4 regions of the Priestia sp. YIM B13491 genome follow, and region 3 is predicted to be linked to each of the others. Evidence: riboswitches for the same ligand, from Rfam matches in the RefSeq annotation. Region 3 holds a riboswitch; each other region holds the start of a gene.
What was found. A riboswitch is a leader RNA that binds a small molecule or an ion and turns the genes downstream of it on or off. The one in region 3 is predicted to bind cyclic di-AMP.

Region 1: it holds a riboswitch for cyclic di-AMP, as region 3 does, so the genes downstream of both, ACFX4E_RS04040 (APC family permease) here and kdpF (K(+)-transporting ATPase subunit F) in region 3, are expected to answer to the same signal.
Region 2: it holds a riboswitch for cyclic di-AMP, as region 3 does, so the genes downstream of both, ACFX4E_RS27450 (glutamate/proton symporter GltT) here and kdpF (K(+)-transporting ATPase subunit F) in region 3, are expected to answer to the same signal.
Region 4: it holds a riboswitch for cyclic di-AMP, as region 3 does, so the genes downstream of both, ACFX4E_RS04995 (potassium channel family protein) here and kdpF (K(+)-transporting ATPase subunit F) in region 3, are expected to answer to the same signal.

Annotation. Positions count from the first base shown of each region.
Region 1 covers NZ_JBHZOR010000001.1:792,938-797,111, reverse strand. The annotation lists gene ACFX4E_RS04040 (APC family permease) at 1-1,641, opposite strand, end outside; cyclic di-AMP (ydaO/yuaA leader) riboswitch at 1,804-1,943, opposite strand; gene ACFX4E_RS04035 (N-acetylmuramoyl-L-alanine amidase) at 2,135-3,169, opposite strand; gene ACFX4E_RS04030 (hypothetical protein) at 3,334-3,468, opposite strand; gene glnA (type I glutamate--ammonia ligase) at 4,091-4,174, opposite strand, start outside.
Region 2 covers NZ_JBHZOR010000021.1:13,176-17,349, forward strand. The annotation lists gene thiC (phosphomethylpyrimidine synthase ThiC) at 1-250, opposite strand, end outside; TPP riboswitch at 364-478, opposite strand; gene ACFX4E_RS27440 (hypothetical protein) at 560-850, opposite strand; gene ACFX4E_RS27445 (undecaprenyl-diphosphate phosphatase) at 1,308-2,132, shown strand; cyclic di-AMP (ydaO/yuaA leader) riboswitch at 2,406-2,545, shown strand; gene ACFX4E_RS27450 (glutamate/proton symporter GltT) at 2,652-3,911, shown strand; gene ytvI (sporulation integral membrane protein YtvI) at 4,125-4,174, shown strand, end outside.
Region 3 covers NZ_JBHZOR010000003.1:250,326-254,499, reverse strand. The annotation lists gene ACFX4E_RS12140 (CHY zinc finger protein) at 1-116, opposite strand, end outside; gene ACFX4E_RS12135 (undecaprenyldiphospho-muramoylpentapeptide beta-N-acetylglucosaminyltransferase) at 294-1,361, shown strand; cyclic di-AMP (ydaO/yuaA leader) riboswitch at 1,519-1,661, shown strand; gene ACFX4E_RS12130 (hypothetical protein) at 1,734-1,871, shown strand; cyclic di-AMP (ydaO/yuaA leader) riboswitch at 1,887-2,029, shown strand; gene kdpF (K(+)-transporting ATPase subunit F) at 2,394-2,480, shown strand; gene kdpA (potassium-transporting ATPase subunit KdpA) at 2,505-4,166, shown strand.
Region 4 covers NZ_JBHZOR010000001.1:977,113-981,286, forward strand. The annotation lists gene ACFX4E_RS04985 (Lrp/AsnC family transcriptional regulator) at 139-594, opposite strand; gene ACFX4E_RS04990 (carboxymuconolactone decarboxylase family protein) at 715-1,173, shown strand; cyclic di-AMP (ydaO/yuaA leader) riboswitch at 1,289-1,433, shown strand; gene ACFX4E_RS04995 (potassium channel family protein) at 1,558-2,217, shown strand; gene ACFX4E_RS05000 (TrkH family potassium uptake protein) at 2,221-3,540, shown strand; gene ACFX4E_RS05005 (YjcZ family sporulation protein) at 3,867-3,947, shown strand; gene ACFX4E_RS05010 (YjcZ family sporulation protein) at 4,136-4,174, opposite strand, start outside.

The sequences.
Region 1 (4,174 bases), on a different contig from region 3:
GAATCGAAACAGCGGCCGCACTAAGCTGCGGTATTGAGAATGAAACGTAACAATACGAATATCGGGCTGCCACTTCTCCCACTTCTCTTCCATTCTCTTTTCGCTTTCTCGATCAAAGGCCACATGCACTGCAATAACGGTATCACCAATCGTTCTTGCATAATTTAATGAATTTTCTACTACCTTTGTCATTCCTGCTACAGGAACAATGACCACACTTCCTTCAAGCTTTCCAATCTTTTCTCCTTGCTTAATGCGAAGCTGTTCTCCTACCGCTTCATAATGCGTATGAATGCGATGAAAAATATAGACAATAACCGGCAAGAAAATGAGCACGGACCATACTTGTGAAAACTTCGTTGTAAACAAAATGATTAGCACCGTTAAAGTAATGAGGGCACCAATTAAGTTAATGGTTAGCTTCCCTTGCCAGCCGGCCGGCTTTTCTCTAAGCCATTTGACAATCATTCCTGTTTGAGAAAGCGTAAATGGAATAAACACCCCGACTGCATAAAGAGGAATTAATTGTTCAGTCGCTCCTTTAAAAGCTACGATTAAGACAATAGAAGCAATTCCAAGGGTCACAATTCCATTTGAATAGCCTAGTCGATCGCCACGAATTTGAAACATTCTTGGCATGTATTTATCAGACGATAAGTTCACAGCCAGCAAAGGGAACGCTGAAAAGCCCGTATTCGCCGCTAGCACTAGAATTAGAGCTGTTGTACCTTGAATAAAATAATAAAATCCATTTCGTCCAAACACACTCGATGCAATTTGTGATACAACCGTTTCATCTGCTTTTGGAGAAATGCCAAGCCAATAAGCTAAAAACGTGATGCCAGAAAATAAAACGGCTAAAATACCGCCCATCAGCATTAATGTATGAACCGCATTTTTTGCACCTGGCTCTTTAAAGTTAGGCACTGCATTTGAAATAGCTTCTACACCTGTCAATGCCGAACAGCCTGATGAAAAAGCTTTTAATAATAAAAATAAACTAATACCTGGCACTACTGTACCGAGAGATGGATGAAGATCAGGTGAAACTTGACCTGTCGCTATTTTAAAAAAGCCTACCGCTATTAACAAAATAAGAGCAATAACAAATAAATAAACCGGATAAGCTAATACAGAAGCGGATTCTGTTACCCCGCGTAAATTTAAGACTGTAATAAAAATCACCAGCATACACGCAATTACTACATTGTAATGATGCAGCGTTGGAAAAGCCGAAGTTAAAGCATCGGTTCCTGCTGAAACACTCACAGCAACTGTTAAAATATAATCCACCAACAGTGATCCTCCAGCGATAAGCCCAGGATTTTCTCCTAAATTGGTTTTGGAAACAATATAAGCTCCTCCGCCTTGCGGATACGCATAAATAATTTGACGGTATGAAAGAATTAAAGCCGTCAGCAGCACCAATACCCCAATCGCAATTGGAATTGAATACCAATAAGCAAGGACGCCTACTGTTGCAAGTACAATCAAAATTTGTTCTGTTCCATAAGCTACTGAAGATAAAGCATCTGACGATAAAATAGCCAGTGCTTTAAGCTTACTAAGCTTTTGATCGCCTAACTCTTTTGTTTTAAGCGGCTTTCCAATCAATAATCTTTTGAGAACTGAATAGTTCACGTAATTTCCCTCCGATGATTGCTTAGCTACTATCGACCGTCCGTTGCTAAGCTCCGTTACAAGTTCATGAATAAGTGATATTATTCCTTAAAAATACCTTTTTATGTTAAAAAAGCGCACAAAAAAAACACTAAGGGTTCTCAGCGTTTTTACACAGCTTAAACCTCCTCTCCAAAACGCTTATGGGGTTAGCTGTCGGATTCGGGCTATGAGAGTAGCCCTACCTTTTAAAAGGATTCACCCCAAGTGACAATGCACAAATTTGGGTCCCCCACTTCTGACGAATTAAGCGATAACAGGTCAATATAATTTTCGGTTAAAGAGTATGATCGATAACATGTTTCTTTCATAGCTATCCTTTGTTCTTAGATAATATACTCCCGTACAAATGGTTTGTAAAGCATTATTTTACGTAAACCATAAAATAGTGCTTAAGGCGCTTTTAACAGAAAAACAAAAGGCCTTCTGCCCGCTTACAGAAGACCTTTTTGCTTTAACTTTTTGCTTTTAAAACGGCTGCTAGCTTGTTTTTCGTTTGAGGACCATAAATGCCATCTACATCATAAGGAAGATACACAAGTTGAAAACGTCTGACTGCATCTTTCGTTTGAACTCCATATATTCCGTCTACTGACCCTACTTTAAAATTAACCGCGTTTAATGCTCTTTGAAGCTGTTTCACAGCTTCTCCAGAATCGCCTTGTTTTAAAATTCCATTAGGAAGTGGATATTGTTCAGAAGGTGGTGTTGGAGATGGTGTTGGTGAAGTTCCTGAAGGAATAACGATTGTTTTTCCAACCTGCAGTGTTAACGGATCAGAAAGCCCTGTATTCGCTTCTTGAAGCGCCTGTACTGTTATTTTGTACTTCTGTGCAATACTGTAAAGCGTATCTCCTTGCTTGATCGTATACGTTTTTGTACCCGGTTCAGAAGGCGATGGATTCGGAGTTGGTGTTGGATTTGGGTTTGGAACTGCACGACGAGGTAAATTTAAATATACGGCAATTCCTTTTGCATACGATTCACCCATGCTTTTTAAAAAAGCTTCATTTTGAAGAAGTGCTGCATCTGTACTGTTATCAATAAAAGCTATTTCAGTTAGTACTGCAGGCATATTTGTTAAGCGAAGCACCGCGTAATTGGCTGATTTTCGACCGCGATTCGGATGATTATACGACAGCAGCGCTGGCTGTACTTGGCCGTGGACAATCGATTGAAACGTTTTACTGGCATTGCTAGCGCTTCTATAAACATAATCTTCGTACCCTGTTCCTCCACCGGCATTTACGTGAATAGACATAAATGCATCTGCGCCCCACGAATTAGCTTGAGAAGCGCGCTGAGATAACGATAAAAAAACATCTGTGGTACGAGTGGTTTTAATTGTAAAATCACTGTACGTGCTATTTAAATAGCTTATTAAATATTGTTGGATTTTTAAAACTAAGTTTTTTTCATACAGTCCGTTTGCTCCAACCGCTCCTGCATCTGCCCCACCATGTCCTGCATCAAGATAGATTTTTTTCATATTACTTGTCCCTCCTTATTTTTAACATATGCATGGGGGAAAAAAGTGCTACGTATACTAGCCTACTTAGTGAAAAATTACTAAAAAAGGAGATTGAGACATAACGACATCACTTCAACCTAAAAACGAACAAATGGGATAAATGCGCTAGTATGGATGGCTTGTTACATCGCTGTTGATTTCCGTGCAAGGCTTCGCTTTTCGCGGGCGGCTGGTGAGCCTCTTCGTCGCGTGCGCTCCTGCGGGGTCTCACCTATTCCGCTTTTCCCGCAGGAGTCTTCGCCTTTCCCTCCAATCAACTGCTAGAAGCAACTAAATAGATGAAATCTACGTTCACCCTACCAATAAAAAAATCCGCACAATTCATCGTGCGGATCTTCTCTCCCCCCTAACATATTTTTGGTCCAGATTCTATTCTGGTTGATTAAAGTATAGATCAAGAGGGTCTATTATTTATAACGTTAAGACCTATTTAAAAAGCAGAACGCCTATAACAATGAGAATAATCCAAATTGGAATGCTTATTAATATGCCTATTACTAAACCTTTGAAAAAATTCCCTTCTTGCATTTTCATTCCATTCCTCTCCAACAGTATTTTCTAATGATACTACGACTGGCTGAAAATTCTCTGAAGTTATACTGAAGTGCAGAGTGAATACATAAACAATCTCTCTATCTGTTATACACTACTTTTACATATAGATTCAATGAGACAAAAAGCTTATCCTTTTTAATTCATATAACTAAATTCTTTCCTGTATCTAACAAAACAATAAAAAGCCTCCCGTAAATTGTACGACAGGCAGCTATACTTATTTTATGAACAGTTTAGTTCAATATTTAATATGCGCAATGTTATTCATTTTGAAAACAAAAAAGTCCGAGAGAACGTATAAACGATCTCTCGGACTTTTAAGAATTAATATTGGCTCATGTATTGGTCACGTTCCCAAGGATGAACTTGTGTACGGAACATATCCCATTCGATTTCTTTCGCTTCAAC
Region 2 (4,174 bases), on a different contig from region 3:
CAATCCACTTTTCGCGCAGAGCCGGTAATCCTTTTTGTAAATTAATTTCATAACAGGGATCTGTATAAACACCGCTCGTGTCGTATACACGTACGGGACTATTTTCTTCTTCCCCAAAAGATCCTGTAGTAGGAGACTGATGAATTTCACGCATAGGCACTTTAAGGTCTTCTCTGGATCCTTGGACATATACTTTGTGACTGTTTGGAAAAGGCTTTTTCATAGAAACTGATACATTTTGTTTTGACATTACATATTCCTCCGGTTTCGCATAAAGTGTAGCTATACCGAACCATAAAAAAATCGGGTTCTGTGATAGACAGAACCCGATGGAATAGGCGAAAAAAGAATAAACATATACTATTCTTTTCAAGACTACTTCCCTCCGCTGGTATAACCCAAATCAGGTTCAAAGGGTTAAAGAGTTTTATTGCACTCTTCTCTCAGTCTGAGCTATCAGACACCCCTAGTAGAAATAACATTCAAATTATTCAATTTACGGCTTAAGTTTACCATCATTCGGTAAAAAATCAACCCTTAAATAAAAAAAGCTAGACAATTAACGTTGTCTAGCGGCATCGATTGCAATCACAATAGCTGTAATAATGTGCATGATAAACCCTAAAAATGGAATCCAAGCAACCAGTGAAGTAACAATCCCTAGTATGTTTCCATACGCAGATAACCCTCGTCTATTAGCTAAAATGAGCGTGATAGCATGAAGAATAAATCCAATAAAAAGAGGAGTATAACTAAAGCCCATAACAATCCCGGCGCCAATTAAAGGAATTCCCAGCAAGGCTTCATACCCAGCAGTCACCCATTTCATTGTACGTACATTTCCATTCATAGTAAAAAGCCTCCTAAAAAAGATACTACTATATACGAGTAAAGAGAGAAAAAAGTTTCAAATTACTTAGGGGATATGCCGTATAAGCAAGCACTAGTTGATTAAAATGATAGATGACAGTAAAGGGGATGGAAAAAACATAATGATTTAGTCATTTTTGTACACTAAAGAAAAATAGTCTAGATGATTCATTTTTAGCTAAGGAACCGGAATTTATACCGAACATAGTGACTACTTTCTAATATAAATAAAAGCTGATATCGTGTTTTTTGATTATAGCATGTAAGGTTTTTATTACAAATTATTAAAGATTCTTATCTTTTTGCAAATACACATTGTATTTCATAGTTTTAACAATTATGATAAAAAAGCAAGTGTCAAAATAGGAAAATAGTTGAGCATGTAAAACTAAGCGATAAGCTTATTAATTTGAAAGAAAGGCAAGGTACATAGCTTTATGTGGGAAATTATTGTAGCAATCATTTTAGGGATTGTAGAAGGTTTAACAGAGTTTGCTCCTGTTTCGTCAACTGGGCATATGATTATTGTGGATGACCTATGGTTAAATTCCAAAGAATTATTTTCATCTCCAGTAGCTAATACATTTAAAATTGTTATTCAGCTAGGGTCGATCTTAGCAGTAGTAGTTATTTTTAAAGATCGTTTCATTAATTTATTAGGATTGGGAAAAAAGCCAGCTGCTCCAATTGGGCCGACAAATCGCTTGAATTTAATGCAGGTAATTGTTGGTTTGTTACCCGCAGGAGTGTTAGGACTTTTGTTTGATGATTACATTGATGAACATTTGTTTTCTTTAAATACGGTGCTAATTGGCTTAGTAGTCGGAGCTGTATTAATGATTCTAGCAGATTTGTTTGGACCTAAACGTCCGCGTGTAGAGACGGTGGACCAAATGTCTTATGGACAAGCACTGGGTATAGGACTGTTTCAATGTATTGCTCTTTGGCCAGGTTTTTCTCGTTCAGGCTCAACGATTTCAGGAGGAGTTCTTCTTGGAATGAGCCATAAGGCAGCGGCAGATTTTACATTTATTATGGCAGTGCCAATCATGGCAGGAGCAAGTGGACTTTCATTGGTTAAAAACTGGCAGTATTTCACATCAGATGCGCTACCGTTTTTTATTGCTGGTTTTATCAGCGCCTTTATTTTTGCGCTGGTATCTATTCGCTTTTTCCTGAAATTAATTAATCGTATCAAATTAGTACCGTTTGCACTATATCGAATTGTGTTAGCAGCCATTCTATATTTTGTATTTTTATAAAATAAACACGCGAGTTCTTTAGTCCCGTAAGCTTCTAATAGAGACTCAAAGAGCAAGAAAAAGCTATTGCAATGTTGCAATAGCTTTTTTGCATAAATATATATTATCGCCTTTTGAAAGCGTTTTATAAACATGGGTATTGACAAAACGTGTCGAAAAATAGTAAATTAATATTTGTGCAGTATAAAGTTAAGTAAAAGTAAGACTTCTGTTTAGTTTTATTGACTGTAAAAAACGTATGACAACGTATAGATCGTTTTAATTTTATAAAAACTGAATAATAAGCTTAATCGTATAGAGCGGGGGAATCATTATCGGCAGTAAAGCTGCCTTGGGGTGAATCCTTACAAAAGGTAGGAAACTCTCAATTCCGAATCCGACAGTTAACCCCGTTTGCTTCATTGAGAGAAAGAGCCCAAAATAGCGTAAGTAAAAGGCTGTTCTTTCTTAAGAATAGTCTTTTTTTGTTTTTTCAGAAAAGTATATACAAATGTCATACATCTTTGGGGAGGTACATCTATGAAAAAAATTCGTTTTGGTTTGGCTACGCAGATTTTTACCGGATTAATCCTCGGTGTTCTTGTAGGGGTAATTTGGTTTAACGATCCGCGTGTAGTAACATACCTACAGCCGCTAGGAGACCTATTTTTAAGATTAATTAAGATGATTGTTATTCCAATTGTTATCTCAAGCTTAGTCGTTGGAGTTGCAGGAGCAGGGAGCGGTAAACAGGTCGGAAAGCTCGGCGTTAAAACCATTCTCTATTTTGAAATTATTACGACTTTTGCAATTATAATCGGTGTATTGGTTGCTAATATTTTTCATCCTGGGCAAGGTGTAGACATTCATTCAGCACAGAAGAGTGATATTTCACAATACGTTGAAACATCAAAACAGCAAGAAGGAAAGTCAGTGGCTGAAACGTTCTTACACATTGTTCCAACAAACTTTTTCCAGTCAATTGTTGAAGGAGACATGCTAGCAATTATCTTCTTTACAGTGTTATTTGCACTTGGAGTAGCGGCAATTGGGGAAAGAGGAAAGCCAGTTGTACAATTCTTCGACGGCGTTTCTCATGCAATGTTTCACGTGGTAAACCTTGTAATGAAAGTGGCTCCAATTGGTGTATTTGCTTTAATTGGTGTAACAGTTTCAAAATTCGGCTTAGAGTCACTTCTTTCATTAGGAAAGCTTGTTATCTTAGTTTACTTAGCGTTAATTTTCTTCCTACTTATTGTATTAGGAGGAATCGCGAAATGGGCAGGAATTAACATTTTCCACTTGTTCCGCTATATGAAAGATGAACTGTTGTTAGCATACAGTACATCTAGTTCTGAGACAGTTCTTCCGCGTATTATGGAAAAACTTGAAAAGATGGGCTGTCCAAAAGCTATCGTATCGTTCGTTGTACCAATTGGTTATACATTTAATCTAGATGGTTCCGTTCTTTATCAAGCGATTGCAGCGTTATTCTTAGCGCAGGTGTACGGTATTGATTTAACGATCGTTCAACAGCTGACGCTCATTCTTGTATTGATGGTTACATCTAAAGGAATGGCTGCCGTGCCAGGAACATCATTTGTTGTATTACTGGCTACTCTTGGAACAATCGGTGTTCCGGCAGAAGGATTAGCCTTCATTGCTGGAGTAGACAGAATCATGGATATGGCACGTACGGTTGTTAACTTAGTAGGAAACACACTAGCAGCAATTGTGATGTCTAAATCTGAAGGCAAATTTGACCCTAAAAAAGGTACAGAGGTCATGAGAGCCGGCTAATTTATAAATTAAAAAGCTACTTATTCTATTCAAAAAATTAGAATAAGTAGCTTTTTTCATAATAATTCCTTTATTATTATGGAAATTGACCCTATAATATGTAACATCAGGTATAAATAAATCCAAATTTTATTCTTACATAAAAGCAGTCACTGGTTCCTTTCTTTATCAATAAATATAGAGATAGCTTAGCTAGTTGGGGGATAGTAGAGTATGTGGAAAAAACGAATATGGGTCATCGCCTCGATAGTAATCGTATGTTT
Region 3 (4,174 bases):
TATGTATTACAGCAATAAAATTTTATTGCAATAATATCTTTATCCGTATGATAGTGTGTACAGCGCGTTTCGGAATCCACCGTATCACCTTTTACTATAGGTGCAGATTTGTTCATTATCATCACTCCCTATGAAAAGTATAGCATGCTTTTATACGCCTTATCATACATATGTAAAAAGAAAAATGCTATAATAAAACCATCGTTTTACATGTCAGATTGCATGCTAAAAAGATCAGATAAAAATTGATGTCAAAACAGATCCATTAAGTGAAGTAAAGAGAGGAAGAAAAAATGAGTAAGCAAGTTATCGTTTTTACCGGAGGCGGAACAGCTGGACACGTAACACCAAACATTGCCATTATGAAAGAATTAGACAGTGAAAAATGGGATATCCATTATGTCGGTTCTCACAATGGTATTGAGAAAGAATTAATTACAAAATTAAACGTTCCATATCATGCGATTTCAAGCGGGAAGCTGCGTCGATACGTAGATATGGAAAATGTAAAAGATGTATTTCGAGTAGCAAAAGGAGTTGGCGATGCACGTCGCGTGCTGAAAAAGTTAAAGCCTTCTCTTGTGTTTTCAAAAGGCGGTTTTGTCACAGTCCCTGTTGTAATGGCTGCTAAATCGCTAAACATTCCCGTGTTCATTCATGAAAGTGATTTAACACCGGGACTGGCAAATAAAATTGCGCAGAAATTTGCCACTAAAATTTTCACTTCTTTTGATGAAGCGGCAAACTATTTTCCAAAAGAAAAAGTGCAGGTTGTTGGTTCACCTATTCGAAAAGAATTATTTAGCGGAAGCGCAGCGAACGGGGAAAGCTGGCTTCGCTTTTATGATAAGCGCCCAATTTTAACCATTATGGGCGGAAGTTTAGGAGCACGTCGCATCAATGAGATTGTTCGAGAGTCCTTGCCTGAACTGCAAAAGAAATTTCAAATTGTACACCTGTGCGGAAAAGGCAATGTTGATACAAGCCTTGAAAAAGAGTCGGGCTACCGTCAGTTAGAATATGTAAATGAACAGCTTCCAGATGTTCTAGCGGCGACTGATTATGTGATTACACGCGGCGGATCAAATGCTATCTTTGAGTTTTTAGCCCTTCATAAACCGATGATGATTATTCCTTTGTCAAAAGCACAAAGCCGAGGAGATCAAATTTTAAATGCACAGTCCTTTAAGAAAAAAGGCTACTGTATGGTTGTGGAAGAAGAACAGTTAACAAAAGAAGTGTTTTTGCGTGAAGTAAATGAGCTTCAGCAGCAGGCAAGTACGATGAAGCGTACAATGCGTGAAGCAACAAAAACGGATGCCATTTCAATTCTTGTAAATGAAATTGAGAAAATGAGCTAAAAAAAGCGTTCTTATCGAGGAGATAAGAACGCTTTTTTCTTTGAATCTATTATTTTAAAATAATGAATAAACAGCAAAAAATAAAGCTTTTAAAATTTCAAAAAATGTTGTTGACAGTAAATTTTAACAGGAGTAAGATTACTCTCATGAAACGTTCCACAGTGAAACGCTGAGTCTTTCCTGAAAGAGAGGGAAAGAGCGGAGGAACCAATTACTAGGGGTGAATCTCATAATTGAGTAGGGTTACTTTCTTGACCCGAACCCGTCAGCTAACTTCGTAAGCGTTAAGAGAGAGGATGGTGTAATCGTGGCCGTTTTCTATAAAAGCGGATAGCGCGTTCCTTTCAAAATATAGGCGAAAGGAGCGTTAACATGCATTTATCTAAGCAAATGATTCAAATGATTGAATATCGTGCAATATGTGATCAGCAATCTTTTGATCTAGCAAACCGCTATTTGTCTATGTTAGCTAATCAAAGTATTAAACGCAGCAGTAAAAACCATAATTAAGTCTAAAAATTAAATAACAAATATACGCTTAATCAATTATGAGCGGGGGACCCAATATTTTGTACGTATGTACTAGGGGTGAATCTCTTAACTGAGTAGGGTTACTTCCATAACCCGAATCCGACAGCTAACTCCGTAAGCGTTTTGGGAGTGAAAAAATTCGTGTCGATCACGGCTTATTTGTCGTGCATTAAACCGCGGAAGAGGACTCTCTTCTGCGGTTTTTTTATGGAAAAATAGGAGAGCAGCTTATGTCTGCACCGTAAAGAGGATATAGTAGGGCTTTTAAAACGAGATCAACAATACGTTAGGAATAATCAAAGATAACCTTTCGCTGCTAGCTCACTTGGGCGTGATGCTTTACGCACGGTAACAGTCACTACGCTTAATCATTGGTGGTAAGAAACAGTTAGGAGGGAGCAACTTGGATATAATCATGCTGGGAACGCTTGTCATATTAACAGCTGCTATGTACGGAATTATTTGCTGGTCGTCTCGTGTAGTAGACGAAAGAGAGGAGAAGTGAACGTGTCGTTCATTTTGCTAGGTATTTCAGTTCTCGTTTTAATTTATTTAGTATATGTACTGTTAAATCCAGAACAATTTTAATAAGCGGAGGAATAAAACGTGGGGATTTTTCTACTATCAGTTGCGCTACTGCTTGTTTTTGTAGCGCTTATTGCAAAGCCCGTAGGTATTTATATAGCGAATGTGTTTTCAAACGATAAAAACACTAGCTTGGTAGGAAAGATAGAATCGGTGATGTTTAAAGCGGCAGGAATTAAAGGGCATAATCAGACGTGGAAGCAATATGCAATTGCTCTCGTTTTGGCGAATACGTTTATGATTTTTGTGGTGTATCTTATCTTCCGGTTTCAAGGGGTACTGCCGCTTAACCCAAGCCACATCAAAGGAATGGATCCGGCCCTTGCTTTTAACACGGCCATTAGTTTTATGACAAATACGAACTTGCAGCATTACAGCGGTGAATCAGGTTTGTCCTATTTCTCGCAGATGGCAGCCGTTGTATTTATGATGTTTGCTGCACCAGCAACGGCATTTGCAGTAGCAATCGCGTTTATTCGTGGGTTGGCAGGGAAGGAAATAGGAAACTTTTTTGTTGATTTTGTGAAATCAATTACGCGTGTTTTACTTCCTATCGCTTTTATAACCGGCATTTTATTTATGATTTCAGGTGTCCCTCAAACGTTAAGCGGAACGGTGACTGCCCATACATTAGAAGGGGCAACACAGCAAATAGCAAGGGGACCAGTTGCTTCTTTTCTTTCAATTAAAGAGCTAGGCAACAACGGAGGGGGATTTTTTGGTGTTAATTCAGCCCATCCATTTGAAAATCCTAACGCGTTGAGCAATGTATTACAAATTGTCCTTATGCTTTTATTGCCAACAGCACTTCCTTTTACGTACGGAAAAATGATCGGACAGCGTAAGCAAGGCCGCATCTTGTTTGTAGCGATGAGTATGCTGTTTATCGTTATTTTAAGCACAGCGTTTGTAACAGAGTGGGGCGGCAATCCAAGACTTGATGCTTTTCATCTAAATGAAGCGAGCGGTTATATGGAAGGCAAAGAAGTTCGTTTTGGTGTCGGTATGTCGACTCTTTACGCCATCGTGACGACAGCAAGTGAAACAGGTGCGGTCAACACCATGCACGATACCCTTACACCTCTTACCGGGTTGTTAACGCTTGGAAATATGATGTTAAATACCGTATTTGGCGGTGTCGGAGCAGGATTTATGAATGTCATGATGTACGTCATCATCGCCGTATTTTTATCAGGTTTAATGGTTGGAAGAACACCAGAATACGTAGGTAAAAAAATTGAAGGAAAAGAAATGAAGCTCATCGCCGTGACGCTTATTCTGCAGCCGCTGCTAATTTTAGGAGGAACAGCCGTAGCGCTAACTACTCATTTAGGAATAGAAGGTATATCAAACCCAGGCTTTCACGGGTTAAGCCAGGCACTGTATGAATTTACATCATCAGCAGCAAACAATGGCTCTGGTTTTGAAGGACTCGGTGACGCAACTCCGTTTTGGAACATTTCTACGGGAATTGTTATGTATATTGGACGCTACTTCGGACTAATTACGATGCTGGCGGTATCGAGCTCACTAGCATCTAAGCAGCTTGTTCCTGAAACACCTGGGACATTTAAAACGGATACGTCTTTATTTAGCGGCATTTTAATTGGAACTACCGTTATTGTAGGGGCACTTACGTTTTTCCCAGTGCTTGTACTTGGGCCGGTTGCTGAGTATTTGACACTGTAATCAAGAAA
Region 4 (4,174 bases), on a different contig from region 3:
TTCGGAAAATTTATACCCTCCAGCTTTGGAGGGTTATTTTTTATGCTGTTGGACGAACAAAAGAGCTTGGGACAAAAGTAGTTTAGTGGAAAGAAGATCCGAACGATGAATCGTTCGGATTTTTTCGTTACGTTTCAATCACTTTTCATCTTTTAAATGACTCAATAACGCAGGAGCCATCTCTACGTGAGAAAGGGCGATGTGTGAAATCGTTTTGGCATAAGGTGTAATTTCGTTAATAAATTGTTCGAGTACGTGCAGGTGAGGAAGCTGAAGCTTTGTAATAAAGCAGGCTTGCCCGGCGATGCGTTCACAGAATAAAGCGTAGGGATAATGAGAAATAAATCGTTTAAAACGCTCGTGCTCGCCGTTTTTCATCGTTACTTCAATAAAACACGACACGGGCAGGTGCAGCTTTTCATAATCAATATCAATCGTATACCCTTTTATAACACCAAAGCTCTCTAGCTGCCTTACTCGCTCTGCCACCGAAGGAGGAGACAAGTTAATTTGTTTTCCTAGCTCTCGTAAGGAAAGGCGGCTGTTTTGCTGCAGCGCCTGCAAAATCGATAAATCAATTTCATCAATTTTCAATTGAAAACCTTCTTTCTCATTAACGTTTCATTTGATTAGTAATAGTAGATAAAATGTTTTATATGTAATCTGAAATTTCCATTTTTCTTACTATAATAATTAAAAAGGAGTGAGTAAAAAATGGCAAGAGTTTTGTTAGCAAACGAAGAGGGAACAAATTTTGAAAAAGCATTGAATTTAATTCCGCATGTAAAAAGATTGTATGATGAACTTTACAACACGCTTTGGAACAGCGATATAGTAGAGAGAGAGACTAAGGAAAAAATAAGGCTTTATCTAGCAGGTGTTAACGGCTGTGAGACATGTATGAGCATGTCATATGTAGGCGATGAGACGCTTAATCAAAAAGTGTTAAGAGAAAAAGAGCTGGAAGAAAAAGATCGACTGCTGTTTCGATTTATTGATGTATACCGAGTGCGTCCAAGGGAGTTGACCGATGCTGATATGGATCAATTAAAGAAATTTTACAGTGATACGCAGCTGTTAGAGCTTTTAGCTGTTATTAATTTATTTGATCAATTTCACAAAATGATTGTCAGTTTAGATTTATATGATTTTTGCAGCTTGCAGGGCAAGTGAGGTCTTCCCTAAAAATATCTTGACAGACAAAATTCACAGGAGTAAGATAGCTTTCGTGAAGTGAAACGTATCATGAATCGAATCGATTATTCTAAAAAATAGATCATAGACATTTGAATAAAAATCGCTTAATCCATTACGGAGCGGAGGACCCATTATTTACGCACATATTGTGCTTCGGGGTGAATCCTTAAAAAGGTAGGGTTACTCTTAAAACCCGAACCCGACAGCTAACTTCGCAAGCGTTTTGAGGGGGAAGAGTGTGAAAAAACACAGGAGCCTTCCTGTGTTTTTTTGCGCTTTTTTTAAGAAAAAGATGTAATTTTTTAGAAAAAGTATAAGCTAAGAGAACACACAGCAGTTGAAGAAAGGAATAAATACATTATGAAAAAACAGTTTGCTGTATTGGGATTAGGTCGTTTTGGAGGCAGTTTGGTTGAAGAGTTTGCTAATCTGGATGTGGATGTGCTCGCTATTGACCGCAATCAGGAGGTAGTAAATAAATTTAGCAACTCAGCTACATATGTTGTGCAAGCAAACGCGATTGATGAAGCTAGCTTAAAGGGGCTAGGTATTCGCAATGTTGATCATGCTCTTATTTCGTTTGGGGATGATATCGAAGCAAGCGTTCTCGCAACGATGCTTTTAAAAGATATGGGCGTTAAGCAAGTATGGGTAAAAGCAGTGAATATGTATCATCAAAAAGTGCTGGAGAAAATAGGAGCAGACAAAGTCATTCATCCTGAGCGTGATATTGCTAAACGTATTGCTCATCACGTAGTGTCAGAAAAAATCATTGATTACATTGAATTATCAAAGGATTATAGTATTGTCGAAATTGTCGCCTCTAAGAAACTTCATAATAAAACGCTGTTTGATTTAAACATTCGTGCCAAGTACGGCTGCAACATTATCGGCTTTCAGCGAAAAGACGGGGAAATGGTGATTTCGCCTACCGCGCATGAAATAATTGAACAAGGAGATATGCTTATTGTTATCGGACATAACCGCGATTTGAACCGTTTTGAAGAAGAAGGAGTTTAACTCATGAAAAAACAAATCATTAAACTCACCCCTCCGCAGCTGCTTGTCTCCATTTTTGGCGGAGGAATTATTATGGGTGCTCTTCTATTGATGATGCCTTTTTCTACTACTGAGCCAATCCGATGGGTAGACGCCCTTTTTACATCTACTTCCGCTATGACAGTGACCGGCTTAGCCGTCGTAGATACAGGTACGCGTTTTACCGTCATCGGTCAAACGATCATTATGCTGTTAATTCAAATAGGCGGTCTTGGCATTATGTCATTTGCCGTGTTGATTTTTATGATGCTAGGTAAAAAAATTGGATTTAAAGAGCGTATGCTCGTTCAGCAGGCATTAAATCAAACAAGCGTCGGCGGAGTTGTCCTGCTAGTTAAAAGGCTGTTTATCTTTTCATTTTTAATTGAGTTTATTGCACTTATTTTTTTAGCGATACGCTGGGTTCCGGAATTCGGATGGTCTAAGGGGCTGTTCTTTAGCTTGTTTCATTCAATTTCAGCTTTTAATAACGCAGGGTTTGGACTACTGTCTGATAACTTAGTACAGTATGTTGGAGATCCTATTATTAACATAACGATTTCTTTTTTGTTCATCATTGGCGGGTTAGGGTTTACCGTTCTTGCTGATATGTGGGTGAAAAAATCGTATAAAAAACTAACGTTGCATTCAAAAATTATGATTATCAGCACGTTTGCGATTAATGTGATTGCCATGCTTTTTATTTTTTTCTTAGAGTACAGCAATTCGCATACGCTCGGAAATTTATCATTAGGAGACAAAGTATGGGCTTCTTATTTTCAAGCAGTAACGACAAGAACCGCTGGATTTAATACAATTGATTTAGCTCACCTGCATGATGCAACGGTCTTTTTAATGGTCTTATTAATGTTTATTGGTGCAGGAAGTGCGTCAACAGGAGGCGGTATTAAACTAACAACGTTTGTGGTGATTGTTTTTTCTGTATGGGCATTTTTACGAAGCCGGGAAGATATTGTGCTGTTAAAGAGACGACTTCTTCCTCTTCACGTGTTTAAGGCACTAGCCATCACGATGATTTCAATTATGTTTGTATTTGGGGCCATTTTCCTGTTAAATATTTCGGAAAACCTTCCGTTTGTAAAAATTATGTTTGAAGTTGTTTCAGCGTTTGGAACAGTAGGTTTATCAATGGGAGCAACTCCTGAACTTTCGTACTTTGGACGCGTAATTATTATCTTTATCATGTTTTTAGGAAAAGTGGGGCCATTAACGCTTGCGTTTTCATTATCTAAGCAAAAGCGCGAAGCTGTTCGTTATCCAAATGAAGATATAATGCTAGGGTAGAAAAATCGCCTTCGATAAGGCGATTTTTTTATATTATTTATACGTTCAAGACATATAAGAGGTTACGCACAAAACAGTTGCGATGAATAAAAAGAAGGCAAAGACAAGAACAATGGGCAATTTGGAATGTCGGCGCATTAAAGGTCCCCCTTTTTTATAGTAAAAAATCTCTTACTATATATAACGAAAGAAACAAAAATATGATTCACTTTTTTTGGCGGAATTTGAAGGTTTTTCTCATTGGAAAAATCCGCACCCCTGTCCTAAACATTTTGCCAAGCTGTTGCATACACTAAAAGCAGATAATAGGAAGTGAGGGATGGTACGTGGGAAAACAAAATTTTGCGTTAATCGTTGTGTTATTTGTTTTACTTGTTATTGTAGGTGCGTCTGGCTTTCGCTTTTAAACGTTAACTTTATTTACGCATAGCCCCCGTCAAAAAGGGCATACTAGGCGGAAGTAAAAACCAAAAATTTCTTCAATATTGCCGAACAATGAGTTCCTCTACTCATTCATCTAATCGGTATGTAGCCATGCGAAAGCATGGTTTTTTTTTGAAATAAGAGGATGAATGATGTTCATCCCCTCTAGAAATTAGTAGTAGCAAGAACACCCTACGATTACTAATAGAAT